DNA from 3 places in the Clostridium ljungdahlii DSM 13528 genome. Region 1 is predicted to be linked to each of the others. Evidence: riboswitches for the same ligand, from Rfam matches in the RefSeq annotation. Region 1 holds a riboswitch; each other region holds the start of a gene.
The links. Region 1 has a riboswitch for cobalamin ahead of CLJU_RS10910 (energy-coupling factor ABC transporter permease). Riboswitches for the same ligand answer to the same signal wherever they lie in the genome.
Positions count from the first base shown of each region.

Region 2: it holds a riboswitch for cobalamin, as region 1 does, so the genes downstream of both, hemA (glutamyl-tRNA reductase) here and CLJU_RS10910 (energy-coupling factor ABC transporter permease) in region 1, are expected to answer to the same signal.
Region 3: it holds a riboswitch for cobalamin, as region 1 does, so the genes downstream of both, cbiQ (cobalt ECF transporter T component CbiQ) here and CLJU_RS10910 (energy-coupling factor ABC transporter permease) in region 1, are expected to answer to the same signal.

Region 1 covers NC_014328.1:2,424,900-2,428,188, reverse strand. Annotated here, with positions in the region: gene CLJU_RS10920 (HlyD family secretion protein) at 1-286, shown strand, start outside; gene CLJU_RS10915 (sugar phosphate isomerase/epimerase family protein) at 300-1,268, shown strand; cobalamin riboswitch at 1,366-1,540, shown strand; gene CLJU_RS10910 (energy-coupling factor ABC transporter permease) at 1,692-2,366, shown strand; gene CLJU_RS10905 (hypothetical protein) at 2,369-2,728, shown strand; cobalamin riboswitch at 2,827-3,003, shown strand; gene CLJU_RS10900 (phosphoribosylaminoimidazolecarboxamide formyltransferase) at 3,236-3,289, opposite strand, start outside.
Region 2 covers NC_014328.1:474,425-477,713, reverse strand. Annotated here, with positions in the region: gene hemL (glutamate-1-semialdehyde 2,1-aminomutase) at 1-576, opposite strand, end outside; gene hemA (glutamyl-tRNA reductase) at 605-1,801, opposite strand; cobalamin riboswitch at 1,960-2,138, opposite strand; gene CLJU_RS02185 (glycosyltransferase family 39 protein) at 2,722-3,289, opposite strand, start outside.
Region 3 covers NC_014328.1:3,162,832-3,166,120, reverse strand. Annotated here, with positions in the region: gene CLJU_RS21755 (cell wall-binding repeat-containing protein) at 1-959, shown strand, start outside; cobalamin riboswitch at 1,137-1,311, shown strand; gene cbiQ (cobalt ECF transporter T component CbiQ) at 1,559-2,338, shown strand; gene CLJU_RS14105 (energy-coupling factor ABC transporter ATP-binding protein) at 2,351-3,187, shown strand.

The DNA of each region.
Region 1 (3,289 bases):
TGAAACAAAAATAAGAAGATTAAAGGTTGGACAACCTGTTCAAATAACTATAGATGAATATGGCTCACAAAAGTTTCAAGGAAAAATAAAATCTATAAGTGAAATGACAGAAGATGCGTTAAATCCCACAGCATATTCAACTGACAGAAAGCATAACAGAAAAGTTGAAAAAATACCTGTAAAAATTATATTTGATAATTCTAAAAAATTAAAAAATCAACTTACATTGGGCACTAATGCCTCTATAAAAATTTGTGTAGTAAACCAAAATACTAAAAGTAAATAGGAAGTGTGGAAAATTGTTGAAGTTAATGAATTTATCTACATATAATTATGATGTTGAAAGATTTCATTGTAATAAAAATAATATCATAAACTTTTTAAAAAAACATAAAATGGATGGTATTGAGCTTTTGCATCCCATAGGACTAGATGAAAATATTATTCCATGTAACCTTGTTAAAGGTGTCCATTTAAAGTATTATCCTACATGGCTAGATTTTTGGAATAATAATACACAGGAACTTTTAAAACAATTCAAAAGTTTGGATGTTATTGAAAAATATTATGGTGGTACTAACAGAGAAATTATGATAGAGCATTATAAAAAAGAGATCAAAATGGCTGATAAGATTGGTGCAGAATATGCTGTTCTTCATGTAGCTCATGTACAAGAAAAGCATGTTTTCAATTATGATTTTACATATACTGATGAAGAAATTATAGATGCTGCTAGTGATCTAATAAATGAAGTTTTTAAAGGCATGGATACAAACATAAAATTACTATTTGAAAATGAGTGGTGGCCTGGATTCACCATGTTAAGTTATGAAAATGCATATAGGTTATTAGATAAAGTTAATTATTCAAATAAAGGATTTGTATTGGATACATCACATTTAATGAATACAAATTTGCATCTTAAAAGTGAAAAACAGGGAATCGAATATATAATAAATACTGTAAAAAATTTAAGAGAATTAAAAAATTTGATAAAGGTTATACATCTTAATTGTTCTTTATCAGGTGAATATGTAATGAAAAAAATAAATAACACAAGAGGAAAAGAGTTTATATTACCTCCAATGAGTGAAGAAATATTTATGCATGTTTTTAATATAGACAGTCATAAGCCTTTTACAGATACTTGTGTAAAAAAGCTGCTGGATTTTGTAAAACCTGAGTATCTTGTCTATGAGCTTGTTGGAAACTCTATTGGAGAGCTGGAAAAATATATTGACACTCAAGATGAAGCTTGTTTATTATAATAGGTACATTAAAGAGCATACTTGACATAAAAGAGGATTTGTGAGAGAATTAACATAAATAATTACATGGTGTAATTTTACAGTAATTATCATAAAAGAATATAAAAAAGATATAGGTGCATTATTATGCTGAAAAGGGAAGCCAGATGAAAAGTCTGCACGGTCCCGCCGCTGTGAAAAAGGAGTCCTTATTTATATGTCACTGGGAAACTGGGAAGGCTATAAGGATGATGATCTTAAGTCAGAAGACCTGCCTATATTGTTTAGGAACCATTAAGCTCTACGAGTGATAGGGAGGTGACTTAATTTTAGTATATTAATTTGTTATTATACATTTTAACCCTCTTAGTCTAGTCTAAGAGGGTTAAAATCGTTTACTATATAGTAAACGATGCAATTTATTAAAATTGGAGGCTTTATAAAATGCATATTGAAGATGGAATTTTATCACCACAGGCCTGGGGTACATGGTATGTAATAAGTGCCATGTTTATTGTACCGGGCGTTAAAGAGATTAAAAGAAGAGTAAAGGAGAATTTATATTATAAACCTTTTCTTGCTATGATGGGAGTGGCAGTATTTGTTATTTCTTGCATGCACTTTCCTGTACCTGTAACCGGTTCCTGTTCTCATCCTTGCGGCACACCACTGGCAGCTATTGTAGTAGGACCACTAGCTACTGCTGTAATCTCAGCTATTGGATTGTTTTTTCAAGCCATATTTTTGGGACATGGTGGTATTACAACTATAGGTGCCAATGATTTTTCAATGGGTATTGCAGGAGGAATTTCAGGATATTTTTGCTGGAAGGTTTTAAGGCATTTTAAAAGCCCTATATGGCTTGCAGCTGGAGTGGCAGGTTTTGTTGGAGATATAGTTACATATTTGGTAGCAGCTTTGGAACTTGCAATAAGTTTGCATGGACATATTCCTATAGTGAAGCAGTGGATGATATTTTTTGCAGGGTTTGGACCTACTCAAATACCTCTAGCTATAGGCGAAGCAGTATTTACAGCTGTAATTCTGCAGGTTATGGTAAGTAGGCGTCCTGATTTAATGCCAGATGTACTTGGACGGAAATATAAGGAGGCAAGATAGCGATGAAATCAACTACAAATGCAGTAGATATAGAAAATAAGAAAGGTACAAGCATTAAATTTATAGATGGATTTACTAAATCTATTCTAACGGTATTGTTAATTTTGTTGGTTCTTATATTTGGAGCAGGTAAGTATATGAGCAGTCATAACATGGAGGCTGGTGGCACTGATGACAAGGTAAACACCATGGCTTCAAACAAAATTAAAGCAGATCACCATCCATTTATTGAATTGCCTGGTGATGCAGAAGTAGGAGCTTTTTCTGTGGCAAATTTTTGTGCAGGATTGATAGTTGGACATCATTGGGAGAAAATATTTGGCAAATCAAAGTCAAATAAAAAATCTTTAGAGAAAGAGTAGAGTATAAACGAATCATTATTACAGAATTTTTTTATAATTAAAATATTTAATGCATTTTACTTGACAAATGAATGGCGTAAGTATATAATATAAACATAATCAAATAGTAAAGTATGTGGTTTACATAGGTAATTAAAAGGGAAAATGGTGAAATTCCATTACAGCCCCCGCTACTGTATTGGGTGACGATTTTAAATTTCCACTGGAGTATTCCGGGAAGGAATTAAAGAGGATGATCCTATAGTCAGGAGACCTGCCTATACTTTTGAAATAATCTTTCGGAGGGAAAGATTAATGCATTAGTAATTTTTAGGCTATGTTGTTATAAAATTGATATGGCTATGTAATGTGTTAATTAGGGACTTCCAAAAGAAGTCCCTTTTTATATATTGGTGTTAACTTAAACATATCTAATCCCTTTAATACTGCTGTTGCAATGGTGTGCAACAGCAGTTTTTTTATATATCATTAATCAAACTTTAAATTTAGCCACTTAGATAATCTAAATTAATGATGAAATAATCTTAAATTTGAAAATGACATTACCATATTATAGTCGTT
Region 2 (3,289 bases), 2.0 Mb from region 1:
CTTCTCAAAAATTTTCTCCACATTAGAAAGATCATTATATTTAGCTATTAAAGTATTTTTCACACTGTCCTCAGGAACCCCAGCGCTTCCTGGAATTCCTTCTGTCATGACTCCAGAACCTGCTTCTACTAAAAAATCATCAAAATGACCATGATAGCAACCTGCAAATTTTATTATTTTATTTCTTCCAGTACACCCTCTAGCAAGCTTTACCGCACTCATAGTTGCTTCTGTTCCTGAATTTACCATTCTAAGCATTTCTACATTATCTAAAGTGGTACATACATATTTTGCAAGCTCCAATTCAAGCTCTGTAGTAGCACCAAAAGATATAGCATTTTCACTTGTATCCTTTATAGCCTTTACCACATCATCATCACAGTGTCCTAAAATCATAGGCCCCCATGAGCATACAAAATCTATGTATTTATTACCATCCTCATCATAAATATAAGCTCCTTTTCCCCTTTTTATAACAGGTGGATTCAAAGGCACATCTTTAAATGCTCTAACAGGACTATTTACTCCTCCTGGCATGTATAATTTGGATTCATTAAATATATCATCATTTCTCATTAAGTTTTACATCTCCATTTCTTCATCATTAACAGAATATTTTATTTATAAGCTTTAAATATTCATCTTCTTTTCCTTGAAGTTTTGCTTCTTTTAACACATCTATAGCCCTGTTTATATACACTTTGGCTGTACTCTGTATCATAGTTTGTACGAGTACTTCATTATCTTTGGTATACCTCTTATTTTTAAAAGTCTCTATCCTCTTTTCACATATTTCACTTCCAAAACTTTTCATCTTCTGTATTTCCGGTGAAAGTTCATCTAAAGACTGCCATTTTATAAATTCATCTATATATTCTTGGATAATATACCTGTACTTTTCCATTTTTTCTTTTCGCATAATCTTATTATTTTCATCAATACTGCTTATATTATCTATATCATATACTTTTACATCTGGAAGAGTTAATACACCTGCATCTATATCTTTAGGTACTGCAAGATCAAATATGAGAAATTTCTTTTTAGGAAGTTCTTCTTTATAAATTATAGTATGAGGTGCAGAAGTACAACTTATAATACAATCCACATTGCTATAATAAGCTTTTCTTTCTTTAAAAGTTATGAACTTAATCCAGTTACAATTTTCATATAAATCTTTAACTTTGTTCAAATCACGTACTACGATATATACTATCTCGGTATTCAAGCCAGCTAAATATTTGAGAACAAGCCTTCCTATTTCACCAAACCCAATTACCATATACCTTTTTACTTTGCTCTTTTCTGCTTCTTTAACAGCTATTGATGGTACAGATACAGGTATTTTATACATTTCACAGTCATTCTTAAACTTCTTACCACAAGTTATTGCATTCTGAAATAGCCTCTGAATCTGTCCTTTTATAGTCTTAGCTTTTAATGCCATATTATATGCAGTCTTAATTTGTCCTAAAATTTGATCTTCTCCCAAAATTTTAGAATGGAAACCACAACTTACTTCCATTAAATGCTTAATAGCATCTTCACTTTTTGCATAAAAGGTATATGTAATAAGTTCCCTGCTCCAACCTAAAGCATCAAATACAGCATTTATTAGTTCTTCACCTTGTATATTAGAATCCACATATATTTCTGTTCTGTTACAAGTACTCAAAATTAAAACGTTTGCTGTAATTTTATAAACATTTTTTAATTTATCTTCTAATTTTGACGATACAATAGAGAACTTCTGCCTTATTTCAATATCACATTCACTTTTTACCCCTATAAGTTGTATCATTTTATCAACTCCAATATTACAACTATATTATTATAATTAAAATATAACTTCACTATATACCTAAAAAACCCTTTAACTAAGTGTTAAAAGGTCTTCACACATAAAACATAAGTAATAAATACTTTATTTATTACAATGCCCCCTATCACTTGTAGAGTTAATGGCCTACTATATAGGCAGGTCTTCTGACTTAAGCTTCATCATTTAAGTATGCCTTCCCTATTTACAAGTGGCTTGTCTTACTTAAATTCACCTAATACAGCTACAAGATAGTTCAGGATTTCCACCTGATTCCCTTTTAATTAAATGTAATTAAACCTATACTATTATTTGTTAAATTTTATTTTACAACATTAATTTTCACCTTAATTATAACATTATCATAAAAAGAATCAACTATAGAGTTTCTAGATTGAAAGTTGACATATACCGGTTCATATGCTGACAAATTTCATCATACTAAAAACTTTTTATAGGTCTAAAGTTCGGTATTTTGAAAATCTAAAGAAGCTTATATAAACTCGTACCTCAGACATATATAAGCTTCTAAGATTTTCTAAAATACCTCACTAAGACTTATAAAAAAAGTTTTTAAGTGCGATTTCAATTTTGTCAGCATTATTTTCAAGTATAAGTTGAAATTTCAAGCTAGAATACCTCAATGTGGATTTATAACTTAAAAATCAGCTTATACGCAAGCATATTTTTACAATAATGAGGCTCTTTTAAATATTTTGCATATAAGTCTTAGAAAAAAATTCGTAAAAACTTAGAACTTTTGAATTGTCTGAGGTACGAGTTTTCAAAAGTTCTTAGCTTTTTTAGAATTTTTTACTTAGACTTATCAAAATATTTAACGAGCTGAAGGTTGTAAAAAATATCCAGAGCATACGTTGATTTTTTGTTTAGAAACTCTACCTCTATTTTACAGTGCCTTTTAAATCATACAGTGTTTCATTGTTCATGCCGCCCATTGGCTGAAAACGTAAGTTGCTGTTTCTTTTTGAGTTACTATCCATTTTACTATTATCAGTATTATTAGTAGAACTTTGACCTTTTTGAGCTTGAGAATTAGTAGTGTCTTTCCATTCAGCAGTTGAAACAGCTTTTCCATTTCTCTGAATCCAATTCATTATATCCTGAGAATCTCTTCCTCCCATACCTCCTGTAAGTACATATCTTACCTCACCTTTTTTAACCATTTGTTTAAATTCGCTTAAGGACAGTATCTTGTCAGATCCTGAGAAACCTCCAAGAGCCATTACGCTTTTGCCGCTTTCAATTATAATATCTTCAGCAGAAGCAGAACCTGAAACTACAAGAGCATATTTTTCATTTGAAGTATGACTTTCAAGGAATTTTATAAGCTTTGAATTCCTACTACTATTTTGTCCGCCCATCATCATGAAATTCCCTGATTCACCGCTTGACAGGAGCTCTAATCCTGCAGCAGGCAAAGAACTTAAGCTGTGAGTTATAGCAGCAGCA
Region 3 (3,289 bases), 740 kb from region 1:
ATTCAGTACCAGATTCAGTAAGTCAATTGGTAGAAAATAAAAATATACCGGTAACTTATGTATTAGGTGGACAAGACATAATAAGTGATGCTGTGTCATCTAAGTTCCCAAATGTTAAGAGGATTTCTGGCAGCGATAAATATGAAAGAAATATAAATATAATAAATGCTTTTTCTGATAAATTTGATTTTAGTTCGATTTGTCTGGCTTATTCAGAAGACTTTGCAGATGCACTAAGCGGATCAGCTTTTGCTGCATTAAATTCAAATCCAATAGTTTTGGTAGGAAGCAGTACAGCTCCTGTAACACAATGTTTTATAGAAAATAAAAGCTTTAGTAAGTTATATGTATTTGGTGGTGAAGCTGGGATAACTGGAGACATAGTGGCAACTTTGACAAATGGCAAAACGTCAGATAAGCCTCAACCATCACCTGAGCCACAACCGCAGCCGCAGCCAGCACCAGCTGACCCATCATCTGAGCCAACTACACCAACAGATACTTCTGCTTCCCATTCTGAATTGCAGAAAAATCTTTATAATTATCTTAGTGATGAAGATCATAGACAATCAGTTTTAAGTAGAGCTATTGAACTTCACGGTGGTGACACAAGCAATAACTGTGTATATTTTCAAAGTGAAGCTTTGAGAAGATCAGGGCTTACTGATTTGCCAGAGTGGGTATGTAATACTGTACAATTTACATCACAACTTTTACAAAGAGGGTGGACTAAGTGCGAGGATTTAGCACAACTTCGACCTGGAGATATATGTTTTACAACGAATGGTCCAAGCCATACCTATACTTTTATGAAGTGGTGTGATCCAAAAAGTTATGATTATGCTTATATATGTGATAATCAAGGAAATGAGTATGGAGGAAATGCTTATCATAAGAGAAATGTAGATTTTGCTACATCATTAAAAGATGCTATTGCTTATTTTATGTATGAAAACTAGGTTCATGGTGTTTCTAAGTAAAAAATCGACTTATACTTCGGATAGTTTTTACAATAATTAATTTCCAAATCACCAATTGCAACTAATTAAGTCGCATGCTTGACATGAAAGAAATATTGTGAGAAAATTGCCTTAAATAGTTATATATCATAATTAGAAAAGCAACTATTGACAAAAAAATATAAAAAAGATATAGGTGCATTATTATGCTGAAAAGGGAAGCCAGATGGAAAGTCTGCACGGTCCCGCCGCTGTGAAAAGAGGAGTCCTTATTATATGTCACTGGGAAACTGGGAAGGCTATAGGGATGATGATCTTAAGTCAGAAGACCTGCCTATGTTGTTTTAGGAACCATTAAACTCTACGAGTGATAGGGGGGTGACCTTTGTTATAGTATATTATTTCAGTTATTATAATTTACCCTTCCTAGGTTTCTAGGAAGGGTAAAATCGTTTACGAAAAGATTATTAAAAATTGGACGTCATGTAAGGTGATGAATAAGTAGGTGCTTTTGTGACTAATTTTGTGCAGAATTGATAGTTGGATATTACTGGGGAAAGATGTTCAGCAAATTAAAATCAAAGGGGAAGAATAAAATTATGGAACTAGCTTCATTTAGAAAAATGTATGATAAAAATAGTTTTTTACATTGTTTAGATGGGAGAGTCAAAACGGTTTTGTTTTTAAGTGGTATTATCATTGCTACTTTCCTTTCGCATTGGTATTTGGTAACTTTTTTATGGGGACTATCTTTATTTGGGTATTATACAGTACATTTGCCATGGAAAAGGCTTGTAAAAAGATTACTTATACCTTTTGGAATAGCGTGGATTGTATTTATAAGTATGCTTTTTACTAATGGTAGTCATGTTTTAACCTATATCCCATTTGGAAGTTATCATTTAAATATTTATAAAGAAGGACTTGATCTTGGAATTTTACTTATGCTTAGAATAATGGCAGCTGTTACCTTAGCTTGTGTACTATCTTTTTGTACGCCTATGATTGAAATACTCGAAACTCTTAGAATATTTAAAATGCCATCTATAATAGTAGACTTGGCAGATATGATGTATAGGTATATATTTATTATAGAAGAGACGGGAAAAAGTATGAGACACGCTCAGTTGAGTCGTATGGGATATAAGGCTAGTTGGTTTCATCAGGTTAAAGATACTGCAGAAATAGCAGTCTATGTTATAATACAATCTTTAGATCGAAGTATAAGAGTTTATAATGCCATGCTGTCAAGGGGATATAATGAAGATAGTATAGAAGCTAAATTTTTTACATATCCAGTACCTTCTAAGGATTTTGAACTTGGTGTAGTAGGTGTGATTTTATTGGTTGTTCTAATTATTGCAAATGTATTGATTTAAAGGAGAATGTTTATGGAAATTATTGATGTGTCTCAAGTTAGTTATGCTTATGGTGATGGGAGTATGGCGCTTAAAGATATTAAAATGAAAATAAAAAGTGGGGAAAAAGTAGCAATACTTGGCCCAAATGGTGCGGGAAAGTCTACGCTTTTTCACCTATTTAATGGAATTTTAAAACCTACATCTGGAACTATCACTGTAAATGGTATGGAAGTATGTAAAAAAAATTTAGTAGAGATTAGGCGCAATGTGGGAATGGTATTTCAGGATTCTGATGACCAGCTTTTTAACCCTACAGTCAGGCAGGAAATTGCCTATGGACTTTTAAACATGGGAGTTAGTGGAAAAAAGTTAGAGAATACTATAGAGTGGGCTTTAAAAACAGTGGGAATGTCAGGGTATGAAGATAAAAGCCCTCACAATTTAAGTGGTGGACAAAAAAAGAGAATTGCACTTGCAAGCGTACTTGCTATGAAACCAAAAGTTATGGTATTGGATGAGCCAACCGCAGCACTTGATCCACGAGGAGTACACAAATTAATTAGGCTTTTGGATTCTATAAATAAAGAACTTGGAATTACTCTAATTTTTGCAACACATGATGTGGATACAGTTCCACTTCTTGCAGATAAAGTTTATCTTCTAGATAAAGGAAAGGTCGTAATGGGAGGAACTACTGAAGAAGTATTTAATCAGAAGGAAGTTATCCGTAAGATTAATTTAAGACTTCCTAGAGTAGCACATTTAATTGAGATTTTAGATAGAGATGGAATTTTAAATGCTGATGATTTGCCACTTACTATTGGACAAGCAAAGGATTTTTTAGAAAAAAATAAGTCTCAAGTGTAATTTTAATTGTAAAAATATTTTTGCGGACAACCTAAGAGTAAAGATTGTCCGTATTTTTGTGCCTTTTAAATTTTAGAAATACTTTTAGAGAATTTACGAGAA